DNA from 2 places in the Pseudarthrobacter sp. KH_020_B genome. Region 2 is predicted to be linked to the other one. Evidence: riboswitches for the same ligand, from Rfam matches in the RefSeq annotation. Region 2 holds a riboswitch; the other holds the start of a gene.

Region 1 (10,574 bases), 180 kb from region 2:
GCCACCCCGCCCAGGAGGAGCAGCCCGCCAGCCAGTTCGGCCGGCGTCGGCACCTCCCCCAACGCCAGCCAGGCAGCGCTCATGCCCACCACGGGAACCAGCAGCGTAAAGGGCACCACGGCCGACGACGGGTAGCTGGCCAGGAGCCGGTTCCAGATCCCGTACCCCACCAGCGACGCGAAAATGGCCGTGTACAGCGCACTCAGGATGGTGGCCGGTTGGAGGTCTGCCAGCGTGCCGAACACCGCATCCGGGCCGTCCACCAGCAGCGACAGTCCAGCGAGGGGCAGCGGCACCACGGCGCCGGACCAGACCACCAGCCCCAGCCCGGAGGCGGCCTTGGCCTGACGCGCAATAACGTTTCCGGCAGCCCAGGACAGCGCGGCTCCCAACACGATGATGAGCGGCAGCACCGGGGCCACGGCACTTCGGCCGACAGCCACCACGGCCAGCCCCGCAACGCCAAGAACGACGCCGGCCAGTTGGCTCCTGCTGGGACGCTCACGCAGGAACCCGGCGGCCAGGAGGACGGTGAGCAGCACCTGCGCCTGGAGGACCAGGGAGGCGAGGCCTGCCGGCATGCCCAGCGCCATGGCCAGGTAGAGGAGGCCGAACTGGCCCGCGCTCATGAAAACTCCGACGCCGATGATCGCCTTCCAGCTGACGTCGGGCTTCGTGATGAAGAAGATCCAGGGGAAGACCACCAGGAGGAATCGCATGGCCACAAACAGCAGCGGGGGAACCTCACGGCCGTTCGCATGCAGGCCGAAGTCGATGGCCACGAAGTTCAGGCCCCAGAGAACGGCGACCAAGGCAGCGAGGAGGGAGTGTCGGAGATTCACGGTCCCACTCTTGCAGAACTCCAGATGAAGCACCAGCGTTGAATTCTGCGTCGAATCATGTACGTTTGCTTCATGATTGAGATCGGTTCCCTGCGTGCCCTTGCGGCCATTGAACAGCACGGTTCGGTCATAGCGGCGTCGGAGGTGATGGGTTTCAGTCCGTCCGCCGTCTCCCAGCAGATCAAGAAGCTGGAGAAGCAGACCGGGTTCCCCGTCCTGGAGCGCCGCGGCCGCGGGGTGCTGCTGACCGAGCGGGGGCTCACCCTGGCAGCATACGGACGGCGCATCCTGTCGGAGCTCGAGGAACTGGAATCCACCCTGTTGGCGGATCCGGCCAAGCCCACCGGGCACCTCAGGGTTGTTTCCTTTTCCACGGCCTGCCGGGGCCTCGTGGGGCCGCTGCTGGGACGGCTGGCTTCATCCGGAGCGGACCTGGACATCAGCGTGCTGGCCGAGGATCCGCGGGAAGCCGTGGCGCGCGTGGCCAACGGCGAGGCGGACCTGGGGGTGGTCCACAACTGGAACTCCGTCCCGCTGGTGATACCGGAGCACATGGCGCTTGAGTGGCTGTGCGAAGACGTTGCTGACGTTCTGGTGCACCGCGACCATCCGCTGGCAGGACGCGGCGAGGTGGAACCGCCTGACCTCGTGGATGAACGGTGGATCAGCACCCCGCACGGCGCCATCTGCAACGAGGCGCTGCTGCGGATCTTCGCCGATCTTGGCCGGGTGCCGGACATCAGGGTCTACGATCCCGACTTTGCAACCCACATCGCCCTGGTGGAGCAGGGAGCCGTGGTGGCGCTGGTCCCGCGCCTCGGCAGGCCCGCACTGCCTACGGACGTCGTCGCCCTGCCCCTGGTCAACCCCATGCAGGTCAGGCAGGTGGGCATCGTGTACCGCCGGACCATGGCCGCCAGCCCCGGCATCCAGTACGTCGCCGGACTGCTGAGGGAGGTCGCCGGGTCCAGCGCGGGCGATGGGACCCGGGAGGTCGCCGGGTCCAGTGGAGATGCTGGGTCCTTTGGGCTCAGTGGGCTCGCGGCACCTTGAATTTGGTCAGCCGGGCGTCCTGCCCGTCCAGCTCGGCCCAGGATTTTTCCGTTTCCATGACCGTGAGGGCGCTGGTGGGGTAGCGGGTGGCGGCGTCCATGTAGGCGTCGTGGTTTGAGTCGCGTGACGCCAGATGCATGGCGAGGTCCTGGACGCCAGGCATGTGCGAGATGAGCATCAGGGTGGTGACGGTGTCAGGCACGTGGTTGACCACGGCGAGCATCCGCAGTGCAGAGGCGGCGTAGAGACCGTCCTCAAGCTTCGGCGTCGGGGCCTTATCCCCCAGTTCAGAGCAGACCCAGGTGCAGGTCTGGCGGGTGCGCAGCGCGCTGGAACACAGGATGAAGTCCGGGAGGATGCCGTGCTTGACCAGCCACTTACCGGCCAGGGGCGCCTCGCGGTGTCCTCGTTCCTCCAAAGGCCGCTCATGATCCGCGACGCCGCCAGGCCAGTCGGACTTGGCGTGCCGCATGATCACCAGGCGCTTGATGTGGTGGTCGCTCATCCCCCAAGCCTAGACCCCAGCGAAGAAACCCGACCCGCGGCGCCGCCGTCACGCCCAGCACGCTTTTGGCCGCACCAAGAGTCCAGTCCCGCGGAATGTCGGGCCCGGCCGAGGGCGGCGAAGCTAAAAGCATGCTCCCCGTGACAAACCCGGGCCACCGCGCCCTCGAACCAGCCGCGGAGGCCAATGCCCAGAGAGCCCGGCTGAACGCGAAAAGGCGGCACATACCGAAAGCGCCGTTGTTGCGTGAGGTACGAGCGCAGGCGCAGAGGGATCGTGCCGCCTTTTCGATGTACTGAAGTAGGGCTAGATCGAGTATTCCGGAGCGGCCCAGACAATCACTTCGGGGTGCTCGTAGAAGCGGTAACCCTGGCCGCGGACGGTGCGGACGGTGTTGGCGAGGCGGCCCAGCTTGGAGCGGAGGCGGCGGATGTGGACGTCGATGGTGCGCTCGTTGGGGACTTCCTCGGCGTTGCGCCACAGGCCCTCAAGCAGTTCGTCGCGGCCCACTGTGCGGGTGCCGTTTTCCACGAGGTAGTTCAGGAGTTCGAATTCCTTGAAGGTCAAGTTCAGGGATTCGCCGTCCAGGTGGACTTCGCGGCGGGCAAGGTCGATCAGGACGCCGGACGGGCGCGGGTCCTGGGGCTGCAGCCGCGCAGTCTCGGTGCGCTTCTGCGCGTTCACGGTGGGGTCACCAAAGGTGGAACGGACGACGTCGAGCGCGGAACCGGGGGTGCCGGCCGGGGCCACGGCCACGGCTGCGTAGCTTTCGGCACCGGTCACGAGCGACTGTGCGTAAGCGCGGATCTCCTGGGCAAGTTTGGCAATGGAGGTTCCGGCAGCCGCTGCGGTCTCCTCGTCGATGCCCATGTACACGACAAATCCACGGGCCACGGTGTCATTGGCGACCGGGCGGACGGTGTTGGGTCCCGCGATGACCGGAGTGGGCGCAGTCAGCGGCGCGGCTTCGGCGGGCTGGACGGCGCGGAGCTGGCCGTAGGAATTGGGGTTGTAGCCCTGGGGTGTGTAGCCGGGGGCCGGAAAGCTGGCGCCAGGGGCGGCCGGGGCGAATGCCGGTCGGGCACCGAATCCCTGGCGGAGGCCGGAAGCCTGGCCGGCCTTGCCTGCGTTACGGACGGAGATGTGGACGTATCCAGATGCAACTGACATGAATGCTTACCTCAATGTGAATGGCCGTCATCGCGGCTCGAATGCTGGTTGTCCCCGCAATGAAATCTGGGGATGGCGCCCTACGCTGGGCTGGGGGGCGAATGCCTAAGAACTTCGTGGGGTCTGAAGGTCAGGCGTGCATTCGGCAACAGCGCATGTCGGCAGCAGCGGGTGTGCTGGGCCAATATTCTGCGGCTGCAGGTGCTGTTGAGTTCTTGTTCACAATTGAAAGTGTGCAACGTAACAATGAAAACTTGCAAGTAACAAAGGGCGCTTTGTTCCGCATACTGAGACAAAATACGGATTTGTGTTGCAGATCACCATTCTGAAATGGCAAGAAAACTGCAGTTGTTGCCCGCGAAGGGCGCACGAATGGCCCTACATGGCGAACAATCTTCACCCAATCGCGCTTCTAAGCCGGAAGAATTCACCGTGCAATGGCTTGCCGGAATTGCCCGTTGCCTTTCGGCGTCTGTCCAACGGAAACGGCTCCCGCCGGCGAATTATCGGCGTTCCGCCCGGCCACCCAGATCGCCCATCCAGCTCGCTAGGCTGGGATTCACAGCGTGCGCACAGGAACCCCATAGCGCGGGCTAACCGAATGATCGGAGAGTTGTCCCATGGCCACTTCGCACTCCATGACCAACAACCTTCCGCAACTGACCCACCCGGACGGCTCCCCCATCCGCGCCCTGGTGGTTGACGACGAACCCAGCCTCTCCGAACTCATGAGCATGGGGCTGCGCATGGCCGGATGGTCCGTTGGCGTGGCTTCGGACGGCCCGGAGGCCATCAAGCTTGCCAAGGAGTTCCGCCCGGACGTCCTGGTGCTGGACGTGATGCTCCCAGGGTTCGACGGCGTTGAGCTGCTGGGCAGGATCCGCGCCTTCGCGCCGGAGGTACCTGCGCTTTTCCTGACCGCCAAGGACGCCGTCCAGGACAGGATCGTGGGCCTGGCGGCCGGCGGGGACGACTACGTGACCAAGCCCTTCAGCATGGAGGAGGTCCTGCTGCGGCTGCACCGCCTGGTCCAGCGGTCCGGCGTTGCCGCAATGGACACCGCCGAACTTGTGGTGGGTGATCTTGTCCTGAACATCGACACCCGCGAAGTGACCCGGGCAGGCGACGACCTCCAGCTCACCGCCACCCAGTTCGAGCTGCTCCGGTACCTCATGGAGAACCCCAAACGCGTGATCAGCAAGGCCCAGATCCTGGACCGCGTCTGGAACTATGACTTCGGCGGTCAGGCCAACATCGTGGAGCTCTACATTTCCTACCTGCGCAAGAAGGTGGATGCAGTGCACCCGCCCATGATCCATACCGTGCGGGGCGCCGGCTACGTCATCAAGCCGACCGAGTAACCCCTCCATGTCCACGCCGCAAGCATCCTCGCCGCGAGCAACGCCAGCACCAGCCCGGAGCTGGCTGAAACCGGATACGTGGCATCTGCGCACGCGCCTGATCCTGTTGACCATGGCCCTGCTGGTGGCCATCTGCGGCGCCGTGGGGCTGTTCAGCTACGCCTCCATGGACTCCTTCCTCACCGGCCAGCTGGATGGGCAGCTGAGCCAGGCCGCCAAACGCTCGAACGATCCGGGCCGCCCACCCTTGGGCGGCTTCAACGGCAGGCCCGATCCCCTGGACTCACGCGGGCAAAGTGTAGGAACGCTGAATGCGCGGATCCTGAACGGCCAGATCCCCAGCGGCGGCTTCCTGGACTCGGACACCACCCGCCTCGCCCTCGACACCGAAGACAAGCAGACCCTGCTGGCGCTGACGCAGAACAGCACCCCTGTGAACCGCTCGCTATCCAACGGGGATTACCGGATTGTGGCCGTGGAAACCGGTTACGGCGATGTCCTTGTCACGGGCCTCCCGCTCGCCGCCAAGGAGAGCACGCTGGCGTCGCTGGTGTGGACTTTTGTGTTCGTTTCCCTCGGCGGCCTGGCGCTGATCGGACTGGCAGGAACCGTGCTGATCCGACGCACCATGAAGCCGCTGGAGCAGCTTTCCGAGGTTGCTACCCGGGTGGCCCGGCTCCCGCTGGATGCGGGCGAGGTGGCACTTGCGGTGCGCGTCCCGCCGTCGAACTCCAACCCCGGAACCGAAGTGGGCAGCGTAGGGCACGCCCTCAATCTGATGCTGGACAACGTCGCCAACGCACTTGAGGCGCGGCAGCGGAGCGAGACCAAGGTTCGGCAGTTCGTTGCCGACGCGTCCCATGAACTCCGCACCCCGCTGACCGCCATCCGCGGGTATACGGAGCTGATGCGGATGACCGAGGACTTCACCCCGGACGGCCGGAAATCCCTTGGCCGCGTCCAGAGCCAGTCCGAACGCATGACCACCCTGGTGGAGGATCTGCTCCTGCTGGCCCGGCTCGATGAGGGGCAGCCCCTGAAGCTCAGCGAAGTTGACCTCACACAACTTGTGATCGAGACCGTCAGTGACGAGAAAGTCATTGCCCCGGACCACCACTGGCGCCTTGAACTGCCTGACGAGCCGCTCGCCGTCACCGGTGATGCGTCCCAACTGCGTCAGGTGCTGGTCAACCTGCTGTCCAACGCGCGCAAGCACACGCCGCCCGGGACCACCGTGGTCACCGCTGTCAGGAAGGCTGCCGATGGCGGCGCGGCGGTGACGGTAACGGACGACGGCGGCGGCATCCCTGCGGAGTTCGTGGACCATGTTTTCTCCCGGTTTGCCCGCGCAGACGCGGCCCGCAAGGGTACGGCACCTGCCTCGGGCGCCGGGGCGTCGGAAGGCACCAGCGGCCTGGGCCTGTCCATTGTCCAGTCGATCATGGAGGCCCACGGCGGGAGCGTGGAAGTGACATCGCGGGGCGGGCGGACGGCGTGTCGCCTTGCTTTTCCCCGCCGGCGTCCTGGCGCGGACAGCCGACGCCCGAGCGCAGCAAGGCGACACACCGCCGTCGTGACTCCTGTTACCAAAATGTGACTTCAGCGTCGAGCTCCTGTAGCGTCGTTGAGGTGCGGTTCCCTTTTGGGCCGCATATCCGGATGACGCCAAGCTCTGCCGCTTCCCGGATTCCGTTTTCAGAGGCAGAGGCGGGGGACCCACCGTCCCGGGCACCAAGTGTCCTTTGGGGTTAAGCCAACACGTGATTGTGCCGTGTGGCCGGATGCCCTCATCCGAACCCGACAGCTAACTCCGCAGGTGTGAGAGGCGATCCATCATGTCTGAATTCAAGGTAGAACCGCGCCCGCAGGGCGACACAAAGTCCGACAGCCGCCGCAAGCAGTCCCGCTTCGGTGCAGCTATGTCCCCGCTGTCCAAGGCGGCCCGGATTCCCTCCGTGGGCCAGCGCGTCGCGGTGTTCGCCACCGCGTGCGCCCTGTTGGTCGGAGTCAGCGCCGCAGCACACGCTTCCGAGTCGGCCTCGCTTGCAGCCAGCGCCAACCAGGCCGCCGAAGAAGAGCGCGCCCAAGCGAACCTCAGCTTCGAAGCAGCCGAGATTCAGGCCCCGGCCACCCCGGAAGCTCCGCCGGCCGAGATCAACGTGGCGCCCCAGGCTGCCGACCCGGCACCTGCCCCTGCACCGGAGGCCGCACCGGCTCCGGCTCCCGAGCCGGCTCCTGCCCCTGCCCCGGCTCCCGAGCCGGTTCCTGCCCCTGTTGTGGCGATCAATGACCCCGCAGGAGCCCAGGCCTACGCCGCCGGCCGGCTGGCGACCTATGGCTGGTCCGCTGACCAGATGCAGTGCCTGCAGACGCTGTGGACCAAGGAATCCGATTGGACCACCACGGCCACCAACCCCAGCAGCGGCGCGTACGGCATCGTCCAGTCGTTGCCCGCCGAGAAGATGGCGAGCGCCGGCGCGGACTACGTCACCAACTACCGCACGCAGATCAACTGGGGCCTGAACTACATCCAGGAGCGCTACCAGTCACCGTGCGGTGCGCTGAACTTCCACCTGTCGAACAACTGGTACTAAGCCGACTTCGCTGAGCGGCGCCGGCAGTTCACGAAGGTGATCCGCCGGCTCAAAACCGGAAAGAAATGATCTGCCGTCCCCCAGCGTCCGTTTCCACGGAGGCGGAAACGGCACTGTAATCCGGGATGTGGAGCACGCCTTCCGGCAACTCGCCCGTATTGGGACCCACGGCCACCGTCCGGATACCTGCGGCAACACCTGCGGCGATTCCTGCGGGCGCGTCCTCGAACACCACGGCGTCCTCCGGTTTCACGCCCAGCAGGCTGGCTGCCATCAAATAGCCTTCCGGGTGCGGTTTGCCCCGCGTGACCCGGTCCGCCGTCACGGCCGTAGCCGGCATCGCCAGTCCGGCGGCGTCCATACGGATGTCCGCGAGAGTCCTGTCCGCTGAGGTCACCAGCGCCACTGCCTGGGCCGGGAGGCTGCGAAGCAGGTCGGCAGCCCCCGGCAGCGCGACGATACCCGCAGTCCGCACCCTTTCCATCGCCCCGAGTTCCTCAGTGAGCGCCACGACGTCGGCCCCCTCCGGCGCGAACCGGCGTACGGTATCGACAGCCTGGACGCCGTGCGAAGTGCGCAGGATTTCGGCGATGTCCAAGCCGTACCGGGCAGCGAATTCTCCCCAGACCTCCTCCACTACTGCCGTGGAGTCCACCAGCGTGCCGTCCATATCGAAAAGGACGGCCCGGCAGGTCAGTGTTCGCGTGGCGGCAGGTGCGGCAATGTTCATGCTGCCTATTTTGCCTTAGGCGGCACGACCCGGCGTCACAGTCTTAGGCGGCACGACCCGGGATGTACTGCACCGCCCATTTGTTGCCATCGGGATCGGCGAAATAGACGAAGTGCCCCCAGTCCTGGATGTCTATGTCGCTGACCTCCACACCGTTGCTCTTGAGGTGGGCGTGGGCAGCCTGGATGTCGCTGACCACCATCTGCAGGCTTGGGGCCGTACCCGGAGGGGCGTCATTGAGACCCTCGCCAATACAGATGGAGCAGGCGGATCCCGGCGGGGTCAGCTGGACGAAGCGGATGCCATCCATGGGCCGCTCGTCGAAATCCGGGTTGAATCCAACCTTGTTGACGTAGAAATCCTTGGCACGGTCAACGTCGGATACGGGCACAAAAACGAGTTCAAGTTTCCAGTCCATGCGCCACAGGCTAACGGCGGCGGCAGGAAAGCGGAAGGCTTGTTTCTGGAGCAGCCCTGTCCTAGCCGGCGATGCCGTACAGGCGGTCTCCGGCGTCGCCCAGCCCGGGAACGATGTAGGATTTCTCGTCGAGCCGTTCGTCAATGGAAGCCAGCACGATGGTGACGTTGGCCTCGGCAAGTTCCTCTTGGAGCTTGGCCAGGCCTTCCGGCGCGGCCAGGAGGCAAATGCACGTGACGTCGGAGGCGCCGCGCTTAAACAGGAACTTAATGGCTTCGCGCAAAGTTCCGCCCGTAGCAAGCATGGGGTCCAGCACAAAGATCTGCCGGTCCGTCAGGTCCTCCGGGAGCCGCTCCGCGTAGGTGATGATGTCCAGGGTTTCTTCGTCGCGGGCCATGCCCAGGAAGCCCACTTCAGCGGTGGGGACCAGCTTGGTCATGCCCTCAAGCATGCCGAGCCCGGCGCGCAGGATGGGGACCACCAGAGGTGTGGGCTTGGTGAAGGCGGTGCCCACTGTGGTGCTAACGGGCGTCTCGATGGTGACCGGCTGGGTGCGGACCTCGCGGGTGGCTTCGTAGGCCAGGAGAGTCACCAGCTCTTCCGTCAGCTGCCGAAAGACAGGTGACGGAGTCTTCTTGTCCCGCAGGACGGTGAGCTTATGGGCGACCAGCGGGTGGTCCACAACGAGAGTGCGCATGCGTCAAAACTATCACCCGGCACTCCCGCCACTGGGTCCGGCCATGCCCTTGTCCTGGACCACATCCCGCACCAGGGGCCGGTCGAACGTGGGGGCCGGGCCGTCATGATCGCGCCGCCTGATGAAATGGAAGAGCCTGTGCGCCAGGATCACGATGCCCAGCCAGGCCAGGCCAAGCAGCCAGGCGGCAATGACGTCGGTGAGCCAGTGGTGCCCCAGGAACACCCGGCTGAGCCCCATGCCGACGATAAACAGTGTGCCGGCTGCGATCAGGGACACCCGGACCAGGGTCTTCTGGTACTGAATGCAAGCCAGATAGATCACCAGTCCGATCACCACCGTGGTGTTCAGCGTGTGGCCGCTGGGAAAGGACGGTGACGTCTCATACGGCGGCACGGCGTTCGAGTGGTCCGGCCGTGTACGGCCCACAAGCTTCTTCCCGAGGGTGGTGGCGGTGATGGCGAAGGCTGCGGCACCGCCTATCAGGACGATGGGCCGCCAGGTCCGTCCGACAAATGTGAGCCAGGCGGTCAGGATACTGGCGAGGATTGGCATTCCGACGCCTCCGCCGATGTTCGTAAAGCCGGTCACCGCCGAGTCCAGCACTGGATTCCGCAGGTCTTCGGCATACCTGAGGGTTGGCTTGTCCAAGTTCGCCAGGCCGGCGTCGTCCACCACATCGTTATAGACCTCGGCACCCAGAAGGGCCAGGGTCACCGTGATTATGCCGCCGATCAGGATGGTGATGGCCAGCGCGGCATACGGCTTGAACCATGTCCTCAACCGCTCTGCGAGGGTGTCCACGAGTTCCTCCTGGCGTCACTGAATAGCAAGGATGGATATCCTTCGAAACTATCATTGAGCCATGGTCCCCGGCGAAAAGAAATACAGCGAGTGGATGGGCCTTGCCCTGGACGAAGCACGGCGCGCACTGGCCACCGAGGACGTGCCCATCGGCGCGGTGGTAATTGGGCCCGACGGCGCCGTGCTGGGCTCCGGACGGAACCAGCGGGAAGAGCTGGGAGACCCCACTGCCCACGCCGAGATAGTGGCCATCCGCCAGGCTGCGGACCGGTTGCGTGCCTTGTCCAGGCTCGACGGCGGCACCGGGGATGGCTGGCGGCTGGCGGACTGCACGCTCGTTGTGACTCTGGAGCCGTGCGCCATGTGCGCCGGCGCGGTGGTGCTGGCCAGGATTCCCCGC
Region 2 (10,574 bases):
CGCAATACTCCAGGGGCCGCCGTCGCGCGGTGGGTCCCGCTTCGGCGCCCAGAGTGGCCGAGGATTTCACCGCGGAGAGGCCCCGCGACCCACAGCGGGAAGCACGCCGCCGCCGGGGACCATTCCGGCAGATGACGGATTTCGCCGCCGCCAGTGGCCTCGGCCAGAAGGCGGGCATCGCTTTGGCAGCCACAGGCCTGGCACTCACCGTGACGGTTCCTGTGACCGGCCCCGTGATGGCCACGCCGGCACCCGGCCAGCCGGCGTCAGCCGTTTCCGCTGCTCCGCAGCCCGAAGTTACTGCCGAAGCCGCCGCCCAAATTGATTTCAGCCGCTCGTCCGTGGTTACCCAGGGTGATCCCGACGGCAAGCTGAAGCAGCTGCTGAGCGCCCAGTCCGCGGGATCCATTACCCGCGCCGCCTCTGCCGGAAGCCTCGGCTCGCCGCTGGCCCAGCTGGCTACGGCCTCACCCTTCGGATTCCGGATCAGCCCCATCACCGGCGGTTCCGGCGACTTCCACCGTGGCCAGGACTTCATGGCACAGTGCGGAACCTCTGTCCTGGCTGCTGCCAGCGGCACCGTGACCTTCGTGGGCTGGCACCAGTACGGCGGCGGCAACCGCGTGGTGGTGGATCACGGCAATGGCCTTGAAACCACGTACAACCACCTCTCCTCCGCCAGCGTCAGGGTAGGCCAGACGGTCAGCCGCGGCGACGTCGTAGCCCTCAGCGGCACCACGGGCGCTTCCACGGGCTGCCACCTCCACTTCGAGGTCCAGATCAACGGCGAAGTCGTTGACCCCACCGGCTGGCTCTGATTCAAAATGATGGCAAACTCTCAAATCGCAGCGACATGCCGTGACCTGAATGTGACATTGGCTCGGAACTCCTGTAACGTCTAAAGCGCGTCAACTTTTCCGAAGTTGACGTTCTTGAGTGGATTGCCTAGCTCTGCCACCGCTCAAGGTCCGTTCGCATGACATCGTCTGGCAGGGGCGGGGGAACCAATTTTGGTCTTCGAATTTTGAAGGCCTTGGGGTTAAGTCGCAAAGCTTCCACCGTGAAGCAGCGCGGCCGGGTGACTCCCATCCGAATCCGACAGCTCACCTCGCAGGCATTGGGAGAGGCTACCTTCGTGTCTTCACGCCATACTTCTGCGCGTCACCGCGCACAACCGGTTCGCACTAACCCCTTGGGCTCCGTGTCCAAGGCCGTCAGTGCCAACGCCGGGACCGTAGGTCGCCAGGCTGCTGTTATCGCAGCTGCATCAGGTCTGATCCTGAGCATGGGGCTTCCGGCCAACGCCGCGGACACCACCGCCGGCGTATCCGCCTCCAGCGAGTCCGGTTCCGCGCAGACGGCACTTGCCGTAACTGCCGCGCCCACGGCTACTGTTTCCTTCGAACGCCCCGTTATCAAGACGACGCCGGCGCCGAAGGTTGAGACGGTCCGTGCGCAGTCCACGGCCTCCGAAACCGGGGCCCAGGGTGCTGCCGCAACCGAGGCCGCGGCCTCCAAGCTCGCGGACACTGTCTCCTCCGCTGCCGCTTCGGGTCTGGCAGCACTTGCCTACACCGGTATCGGCCACCCCTACCTCTGGGGCGGCACCACTCCCAATGGCTGGGACTGCTCCGGCTTCACCCAGTGGGTCTACGCCCAGGCCGGCATCAGCATTCCCCGCACCAATGCCTGGACCGCCATGCGGCCCACCGCCACACCGGCTCCCGGTGACCTGGTCATGCAGAATGGCGGCGCACACGTTGGCATCTACGTCGGCAACGGCATGATGATCAGCGCACTGAACCCGTCCCAGGGCACGCTGCTCCACTCCGTGGCATCCACGGGCGGCGGATCGTTCTTCACGATGGCCCCGTAGTTTCCTCCAATCCAGCAGTTCCGCAGCCCTGTGCTGCCGGAACCGTTTCTTCGCGAGAAACTCTTCGCTAAATCCCCGTTCGGGGCGTGCCGGCGTACCCCCAAGATGCCGGCGCGTCCAAAGCCCTTGGGCTGCCCACGCGGTCCTGAGGAAAACGAAAGAGAGAAATTAATGACTACACGCGCAACTGTTGCACGGCACCGCGCCGAGGTCGCCAAGACCAACTCGCTGGCTGTCATTGCCAAGGCTGTCGGCGACAACGCCGGCGGCGTGGGCCGTCAGGCAGCGGTTATCGCTGCTGCTTCCGGCCTTGTCCTGACCAGTGGTATCGCTGCGAACGCTGACACCGGCGTCCAGCGTGAAGCTGCTTCCGCTTCGAACCTTGAGGTTGAGGTTTCCGCCCCCGCCATCATTTCGGCTGCTTCCACTATTGCCATCTCCTACGAGAAGCCCGCCGTGACCACCACGCCGGCTCCGGTTGAGGCTCCCGCACCTGTTGTTGAAGCTCCGGCTCCGGCTCCGGCTCCGGCCAAGGCCGCTGCCACCGTCAACGTAGCGGCGGCCGCTCCGAAGGCGCCGGTTGCTGCCAGCGGCAAGGGCCAGGCCATCCTGTCCGCCGCGTACGCCCAGCTGGGTGTTATGCAGGACTGCACCATGCTGGTAACCAACGCCCTGGCCGCCGTGGGCATCAACTACCACGGCTGGCCTGCAGGCTACCTGTCCCTGGGACAGACCGTGAGCGCCGCCGAGGCCCAGCCCGGCGACCTGATCTACTACGCCGACGGCGGCGCGGGCGTGGCCCACATTGCCGTATACGCCGGCAACGGCCAGGCAGTGCACGGCGGCTACAACGGCAACCAGACCGTTGTCTTCAGCGCCAACGTTGGCTCAGGACCGGTCTTCATCCGCGTGTCCTAGCAGCTGACTCAGCCTTCGAAGGACCCTCGCCTCACGGCGGGGGTCCTTTGCTGTCTGCGGGCTTTTTGCACGGATCCGGACGGCTGCCTGGCCCGACACGTGACCGCGGCCACGTCCGGGATTAGTTGATCCCGGGATTCTTTGTTTACTCTTGTGGTGTCGATCCATAGCCCGGATATGCCGGGGGCAGCCGGCCCTCGTGCCCCTGACGGGTGCGGCCACAAAGAGGTACGTGCATGCGCACTCTCGTTCTGAATGCTGGATATGAACCGCTGGCGGTAGTCACCTTCCGCCGGGCGCTGGTGCTTGTGCTCACGGGCAAGGCCAGTGTCATTGCCGAGGGCGATGATCCTGTGGTGGGACCGCAGGAGATTCTGGGCCGGCCGTCAGTGATTCTCCTGAACCGCTACATCCGCCCCAGATACAACCAGGGGACCGCAGTCAGCCGCCGCGGAGTCCTGCGGCGGGACGGTCACCGGTGCGCGTATTGCGGCAAAGGTGCCCACACGATCGACCATGTGCAGCCCAAATCACGTGGCGGCGCCGACTCCTGGGAGAATCTGGTGGCCGCGTGCCTCCGGTGCAACAACACCAAGGGCGACCACACGCCGGCTGAAATGGGCTGGAAGCTCAGGTTTGTCCCGGAACCACCGCATGGCACCATCTGGCAGATCAAGGAACTTGAGAAGCCCACGCCGGCCTGGGATCCCTTCCTGCTGCCGGAACGGGCCGCCTGACCGGGCCGTCTGACCGGCCGCCTGAAGTCCAGCCCCGCGCGGTATTCGAGCCCGCGCGGTTAAGCTAGGAGGGTGGACGCTGACCCCCTCGACTTCGATGCCGTCATCCTCGCCGGCGGCCGTTCGTCGCGGCTCGGTGGTGTGCCCAAGCAGAGTCTGATGTACGACGGCGACTCCCTGTTGCGCCGCTCCGCCACCGCTGCCGGGGGAGCCCGGGCCGCCGTCGTGGTTGGTCCGGAGGCCGGGAAAGTGCCTACTGGGGAAGTCCCTGCCGGGTTTCTCCGCTGCCGCGAAGAACCGCCGTTTGGCGGTCCGGCGGCCGCCATCGCGGCCGGGCTCGCAGCCCTGGCCGCTGCGGGCGGCAACCGCCCCGGTCTGACGCTGGTGCTGGCCTGCGACATGCCCAACGTGGGGCAGGCGGTGGCGGCGCTGAAGGCTGCGTTGCGCTCAGGAGGCCCCGCCGCCGGGAAACACTCCGCCGGAACGCCGGCAGGCTTGGAGTCGGACGGCGTGGTGGCGGTCTCGGACGATGGCCGCCGCCAGCCACTGGTCGGTTTTTATAGCACGGCCGCGCTACAACGTTCCGTGGCGGAACTGGAAAGCACAGGACGCTTAATCAACGGTTCGGTGAGGGCACTCCTTGCTAGTCTGGACGTGCAGCTTGTCGCCGTTCCGGCCGGCTCCACGGCCGACGTGGACACCTGGGACGATGCCGCCGCACTTGGAGTAGCCGGCCCGGATCCCCTAGCCGGGCTCCGGGGCAACACCGCCGCAGATGAATTGGGAGGCAGAGCGTGAAAAGCCAGGACGAGACGCTGGAAGAGTGGTGCAGGGCCTTGCTCCAGGCGTATGAACTGGAGGACGTCCAGATCGACGTCAACACCATCCTGTCGCTGGCCGGCGTGGCAGCCCACTCAGTGGTTCGCCCGGCCGCCCCGCTCACCACCTTTATTGCCGGTTTCGCCGCCGGCCTGGCCGCGGGATCGGGACAGGCCACTAACGCCGCTGCCATGACCGCCGCCATGGACCGTGCCCGCACCCTTGCCGCAGACTATGACGCGGAATCCGCCGGAACCCCCGTCGAATGACTCCCGTTCAGTGACCGCCGCTCCCGGCGACGCATCCGAAAACCCCCAGCAGGAGACAGCCCCGGCAAAGCACCTTGCCCACACCTGGGACGAGGCTCGCAAAGCCGCCTTTGACATCGCAACGCCGATTCCGCCGGGCCGGGTTCCCCTGGGCCAGACCCTGGGCAGGGTCCTGGCCGAGGACATCACCGCGCTGCACGACATGCCGCACTATGCGTCGTCTGCGATGGACGGCTGGGCCGTCAACGGCAGCGGCCCGTGGATCGTGGCGGAGGCTGGCCAGCGGCTGGCACCGCACCAGGCCAGTCCCATTGTCACCGGCGGACTGATCCCGCCCGGCGCCAAAGCGGTCCTGCGCAGCGAAAGCGCCGTGCTTGGAACGGACGACGACGGCCTGCCGCTGCTGATGACCGGCGGCACCGCCCGCCCCGGCGAACCCGGGAACGGGCAGCATATCCGCAAGGCGGGGGAGGAAGCTGAAGCGGGGGAGGTGCTGGTCAAGGCCGGCGTAACACTGAACCCGGCCCACCTGGCGGTCGCGGCCCTGGCCGGTCATGATGACCTGCTGGTCCAGGGCAAGCCGGTGGTCAAACTCCTGCTGACCGGCTCCGAAGTTGTGGCCCAGGGGTTGCCGGTCCCCGGACAGGTCCGGGACACCTTCGGCCCGCAGCTCGCGGCCGTTGTGGAAATGCTCGGCGGCATCGACGGCGGCCAGGAACGGATCGGCGACTCCTATGCGGAGTGGCTCGACGGCCTGGCCGACCTCCCGCCCGAGGTGCCGGACCCCTCCGCGCTGCCGGCCGACGTCGTAATCACCACCGGCGGCACCGGCCGCTCGGACACCGACCACCTCCGCCGAGCGGTGGCGGAACTGGGTGGCCGGCTGGTGATCGATGGCATCGCCATGCGCCCCGGCCACCCGGCTGTCCTGGCCGAGCTCCCCGACGGGCGCTTTGTCCTTGGCCTCCCCGGGAACCCCCTGGCCGCCATGATGGCATTGTCCACGGTGGGCGAACCGCTGCTGGCCGCGCTGGGCCACGGCACCATGCCGCCGGTGCAGGAGGTCCCGTGCGGCACCACGCTCGAACCGGAGCCGGGCCGGACCAGGCTGATGCCCTTCCGCCTGCTGTACGGGATGGCCTCACCGGCCAAGCACACGGGGCCCGGGATGATGCGCGGGCTGGCGTCGGCGCACGGGGTGATGGTTGTTCCGCCGCATGGCGTGCAGCTGGGCGAACCCGTCCCGGCGTTCGCCTTGCCGTGGGGGCCGCCGGTGCCCATGCCTGAGCAGCCGGGTACCAAGCCCAAGGGCCGGCCCGCCGCCAAGGCAGCGACCCGGGCGGCAGGCAAGGATGCTTCGAAGCCCGCCGGCCCGGTGGACTGGAGTGCCCTGCTGGGGTAGGCGCCGTGCTGCGGGGTCACAGACTCCGCAGGCCCGCCCGTGGTGCGATGATGGACTTATGAACAGTCCCAACCGGCAGGTCCGGAACGTCCACGGGGTCCTGCGAAACAGTCGGGCAGGCGGCTGATGGGGCGGGTGACCCAGCGCCGCAAGGTGCACAAATACGTCCTGGATGGCTCGGCGAATGCCCTTGAGTTCCCGGTGCGCCACCGCGAAGACGTCCTGGCTGTCGAAGAGCCGCTGGAAATCCGGATCGGCGCGCTGTCGTTTTCAGTGACCATGCGGACGCCCGGGGACGACTTTGACCTGGTGGCCGGCTTCCTGGTGTCCGAGGGGATCATCTGGGCTCCCGAGCAGCTGGTTTCACTGCGGTTCTGCGCCGGCGAGGACGAAAACGGCGTCCAGACCTTCAATGTGGTGGAAGCCCAGCTGCGGCCCGACGTCGAACTCCCGGCGAAGGGACGGAACGTCTTCACTTCAAGTTCCTGCGGTATCTGCGGCACGGACTCGATCGAGGCAGTGCGCAAGTCCTCCCATTTCAGCCCGGCGGCGGATCCGTTGACCGTACCGGCCGACGTTTTGGCTTCCCTGCCCGGGCGGCTCCGCGAAGCCCAGGACGTATTTGACGTCACCGGCGGAGTGCACGCCGCGGGCCTCTTCCGCATAACGGACGACGGCGGCGTGCAGCTCTTGTGCCTCCGCGAGGATGTGGGACGCCACAACGCCGTGGACAAGGTGGTGGGCTGGGCACTGCGGGAGCGGTTGCTTCCGCTGACCGGGCTGGTCCTTCAGGTCTCGGGCCGCGCGTCGTTTGAACTCGTCCAGAAAGCAGCATTGGCGGGCATTCCCGTGCTGGCGGCGGTGAGCGCGCCGTCGAGCCTGGCAGTGGAGCTGGCGGAGGCCAGCGGCATGACCCTGGCAGGTTTCAGCCGGGGCACCAGCCTGAATATCTACGCCGGGCAGGGCAGGATCACGCTGCCCGCGGCACCGGTTCCCGCGCCGGTTGCCGTGCAGGTTCCCGCGCCGGTTCTTGGGGAGGCCACGGCGGAGGAATGCGCGAAAGTGCCGGGATAAAAACGGCGCGAGCACCTTCGGGTGAAGATTTCCGGTGACGCTTGGCTATTGAGCTACTAGCCGGTAGATTTTATCCATCGATTGGACGCGTTTGGTCCGGATTCGAGTACTCCAGTTTCAAGCACCTAAGAGGGTTTACATTGCATGACGACCGCCGGATCACCGAAGTCCGCCTGGACCGGTTTGTCCGCGAGCGGATCATTCCCGCCGTTTACGCCCGCACCGTTCCCCTGAACCTGAGCAGCTGGGATGCGCCCGGCGAACCTGTGTCCGTGATGGAAGCCTTGCGGAATAACTTCGCGCCGCAGGAACACGGTGCTGCCTGGGGCCGCCCGTGGGGAACCAAGTGGCTGCGCCTGCAGGGCGATGTCCCGGAGGCGTGGGGCACCGGCCCTGACACCGCGGTGGAAATCGTGGTGGATCTCGGCTTCATCAACGAAGCCCCGGGCTTCCAGTGCGAGGGAATCGCCTGGCGCCCCGACGGCACCATCATCAAGGCCATTTCGCCCCGGAACCAGTACATTCCCCTGAAGCTCCTGGGCAGCGGCATGTCCGTCGACTTTTACGTTGAAGCGGCCGCCAACCCGGACATGGCGCAGGGCTGGACCTTCGCCGCCACACCGTACGGGGACAAGGCAACGGCAGGCACGGCACCGCAATACCGGCTGGGCAGGATCGCCATCGCCGAACTCAACCAGACGGTCTGGGAACTCCAGCAGGACATCTGGACGCTCGCCGGGCTGATGCACGAACTGCCCCCGGAGCAGCCGCGGCGCCATGAGATCCTCCGCGCGCTGGAGCGCATGATGGACCAGATGGATCCCGACGACGTCCCCGGCACCGCCGCAGCCGGGCGGGCAGCCCTGGCCGAGGTCCTGTCCAGGCCCGCCTACGCTTCCGCTCACCAGTTGGTGGCTACCGGCCACGCCCACATCGATTCCGCGTGGCTCTGGCCGGTGCGCGAAACCATCCGCAAATGTGCGCGGACGTTCTCCAACGTGGTGGCGCTTATGGATGAGGATCCGGGCTTTGTGTTCTCCTGCTCGTCAGCCCAGCAGCTGGCCTGGATGAAGGAGTACTACCCGGAGCTTTTCGGCCGGATCCGGGAGAAGGTCAAGGCCGGGCAGTTCGTCCCGGTGGGCGGGATGTGGGTCGAGTCGGACACCAACATGCCCGGCGGTGAGGCCATGGCCCGGCAGTTCATTGAGGGCAAGGGCTTCTTCCTCGACGAGTTCGGCGTCGAATGCCGCGAAGCCTGGCTTCCGGATTCCTTCGGCTACTCCGCGGCCCTGCCACAGATCGTCAAGGCGGCAGGCAGCCGCTGGTTCCTCACGCAGAAGATCTCGTGGAACCAGGTCAACCGCATGCCGCACCACACCTTCAACTGGGAAGGCATCGACGGCACCCGGCTGTTCACGCACTTCCCGCCCGTGGACACCTACAACGCCGAGCTCAGCGGACGCGAGCTGGCGCACGCCGAGCGGAACTTCCGCGACCACGGCCGCGGCAACACCTCGCTCGTCCCGTTCGGCTACGGCGACGGCGGCGGCGGGCCCACGCGTGAAATGCTGGCGGCCGCCAGCCGCACCGCAGACCTCGAAGGGTCGCCCAAAGTCCGCGTGGGTTCCGCCGAGAGTTTCTTCACCCACGCAGAGGACGAGTATTCCTCCCTGCCCGTCTGGGTGGGGGAGTTGTACCTGGAACTCCACCGCGGCACGTACACCAGCCAGGCCCAGACCAAACGCGGCAACCGGCGCAGCGAACACCTGCTCCGCGAGGCCGAACTCTGGTGTGCCACCGCTGCTGTCCGCAGCGCCGGCTCCTTCGAGTACCCGGCGGCCGAGCTGAAGCGGCTCTGGCGGCTGGTGCTCCTGCAGCAGTTCCACGACATCCTGCCCGGCAGCGCCATCGCCTGGGTCCACCAGGACGCGGAACGTAACTACGCCGCCATCAGCGCCAGCCTCGAAACCCTCATTGGGCAGGCAGCGGCCGCACTCCTCGGTGACGGTTCGCGGACCTTCCTGCTCAACGCCGCACCGCATGCGCGCAACGGTGTTCCGGCCTTGGCTGCCGCAGAGCTTTCGCCGGCGGGCCAGCCGGTCCAGGCGACCGCCGTGGACGGCGGATATGTGCTGGACAACGGCATCATCCGGGCAGTCCTGGACGCCGATGGCCTGATTGCTTCCCTCACCGACTACGCCACCGGACGCGAAGCCATCGCGTCCGGAGCACGCGGCAACCTGCTGGAACTGCACCGGGACACCCCCAACGAGTGGGACGCCTGGGACATCGATGAGTTCTACCGCCGCAACGTCACCGCCCTCACGGCGGCGCAGGCCATCCGGCTGGAGCACGCCGGAACCAGCGCCGTTGTGGTGGTGGAAAGGATCGCTGGCTCGTCGCCGCTCACCCAGCGGATCACGCTGGATGCCGGCAGCGGCTCCCTCACCATCACCACGGCCGTGGAGTGGCAGGAGAGCGAGAAACTGCTCAAGCTGGGCTTCCCGCTGGACGTCAGGGCGGACCGCTCCGCCTCGGAGACCCAGTTCGGGCATGTCTTCCGTCCCACCCACGTCAACACCTCGTGGGAGGCCGCCAAGTTCGAGATCTGCGCGCACCGCTGGATCCACGTGGCCGAGCCCGGCTACGGCGTCGCGATTTCCAATGCGGCCACCTACGGGCACGATGTCACCAGGAGCGTGCGGGATTCCGACGGCGGGACCACCACGGTGGTGCGCCTGTCCCTGTTGCGGGCGCCGAAGTTCCCGGACCCGACGGCGGACCGGGGCCATCAGGAACTGACCGTGACCATCCGCCCCGGCGCCGGGATCGCCGAAGCTGTGGAGGAGGGGTACCGCATCAACCTTGCACCCCGACTGGTGCAGGGCGCCCGCGGTGTGGAGCCGCTGTTCGCCGTGGACAACCCGGCCCTGGTCATCGAGGCGGTCAAGCTTGCCGAAGACGGCTCGGGTGATGTTGTGGTCCGCCTTTATGAGTCCCTGGGGCAGCGGTCCGCCGGCGTGCTCACGGCCAACTTCCCGGTCACGGCCGTCCAGGCCACGGACCTGCTGGAGCGGGCCATCGAAGCGCCGGGCGTCAACACTGCCGCAGCAGAGCAGTCGGTGGAGCTGTCGCTGCGCCCGTTCCAGCTGGTGACCCTGAGGTTCGCGCTGTAACACCCTGTTCCACCGGGATCCGGTTACTACTCATGGGTTACTACTCATCGATTGCTCCGTAACGGCCGTTTTGCGGGCCCAAAAGGGCCTGGGCCCACGCCGGCAGGGTTCCCTGGCCGAGCTTGCGAGGCGAGGGTGCCGGTGGGGAGCAATCGATGGTGGTTGGTGGGACTTGGCCGTTAAATGGCTGAGTGGGGGCGGTCCCCAACGGCCCGCCACCACTCATCCCCCCAAAGAATGCAAAGACTCAACAGGCCGGCGTCCAAGAATCTATCCCCGTTCGCAAACGCCCGCCCCAACTTC

The links. A riboswitch is a leader RNA that binds a small molecule or an ion and turns the genes downstream of it on or off. The one in region 2 is predicted to bind cyclic di-AMP.
Region 1: another riboswitch for cyclic di-AMP. It lies ahead of AC3IT0_RS03750 (aggregation-promoting factor C-terminal-like domain-containing protein); the one in region 2 lies ahead of AC3IT0_RS04560 (C40 family peptidase).

What each region holds. Positions count from the first base shown of each region.
Region 1 covers NZ_CM174506.1:769,740-780,313, reverse strand. Annotated here, with positions in the region: gene AC3IT0_RS03780 (EamA family transporter) at 1-842, opposite strand, end outside; gene AC3IT0_RS03775 (LysR family transcriptional regulator) at 915-1,895, shown strand; gene AC3IT0_RS03770 (SixA phosphatase family protein) at 1,873-2,400, opposite strand; gene AC3IT0_RS03765 (winged helix-turn-helix domain-containing protein) at 2,707-3,570, opposite strand; gene AC3IT0_RS03760 (response regulator transcription factor) at 4,191-4,931, shown strand; gene AC3IT0_RS03755 (HAMP domain-containing sensor histidine kinase) at 4,939-6,528, shown strand; cyclic di-AMP (ydaO/yuaA leader) riboswitch at 6,609-6,761, shown strand; gene AC3IT0_RS03750 (aggregation-promoting factor C-terminal-like domain-containing protein) at 6,767-7,525, shown strand; gene AC3IT0_RS03745 (HAD-IA family hydrolase) at 7,575-8,255, opposite strand; gene AC3IT0_RS03740 (VOC family protein) at 8,299-8,673, opposite strand; gene upp (uracil phosphoribosyltransferase) at 8,735-9,370, opposite strand; gene AC3IT0_RS03730 (phosphatase PAP2 family protein) at 9,383-10,174, opposite strand; gene AC3IT0_RS03725 (nucleoside deaminase) at 10,236-10,574, shown strand, end outside.
Region 2 covers NZ_CM174506.1:952,057-962,630, forward strand. Annotated here, with positions in the region: gene AC3IT0_RS04555 (M23 family metallopeptidase) at 1-818, shown strand, start outside; cyclic di-AMP (ydaO/yuaA leader) riboswitch at 968-1,131, shown strand; gene AC3IT0_RS04560 (C40 family peptidase) at 1,202-1,876, shown strand; gene AC3IT0_RS04565 (NlpC/P60 family protein) at 2,048-2,794, shown strand; gene AC3IT0_RS04570 (HNH endonuclease) at 3,031-3,531, shown strand; gene mobA (molybdenum cofactor guanylyltransferase) at 3,604-4,329, shown strand; gene AC3IT0_RS04580 (DUF6457 domain-containing protein) at 4,326-4,619, shown strand; gene AC3IT0_RS04585 (molybdopterin molybdotransferase MoeA) at 4,585-6,021, shown strand; gene fdhD (formate dehydrogenase accessory sulfurtransferase FdhD) at 6,148-7,095, shown strand; gene AC3IT0_RS04595 (alpha-mannosidase) at 7,236-10,271, shown strand.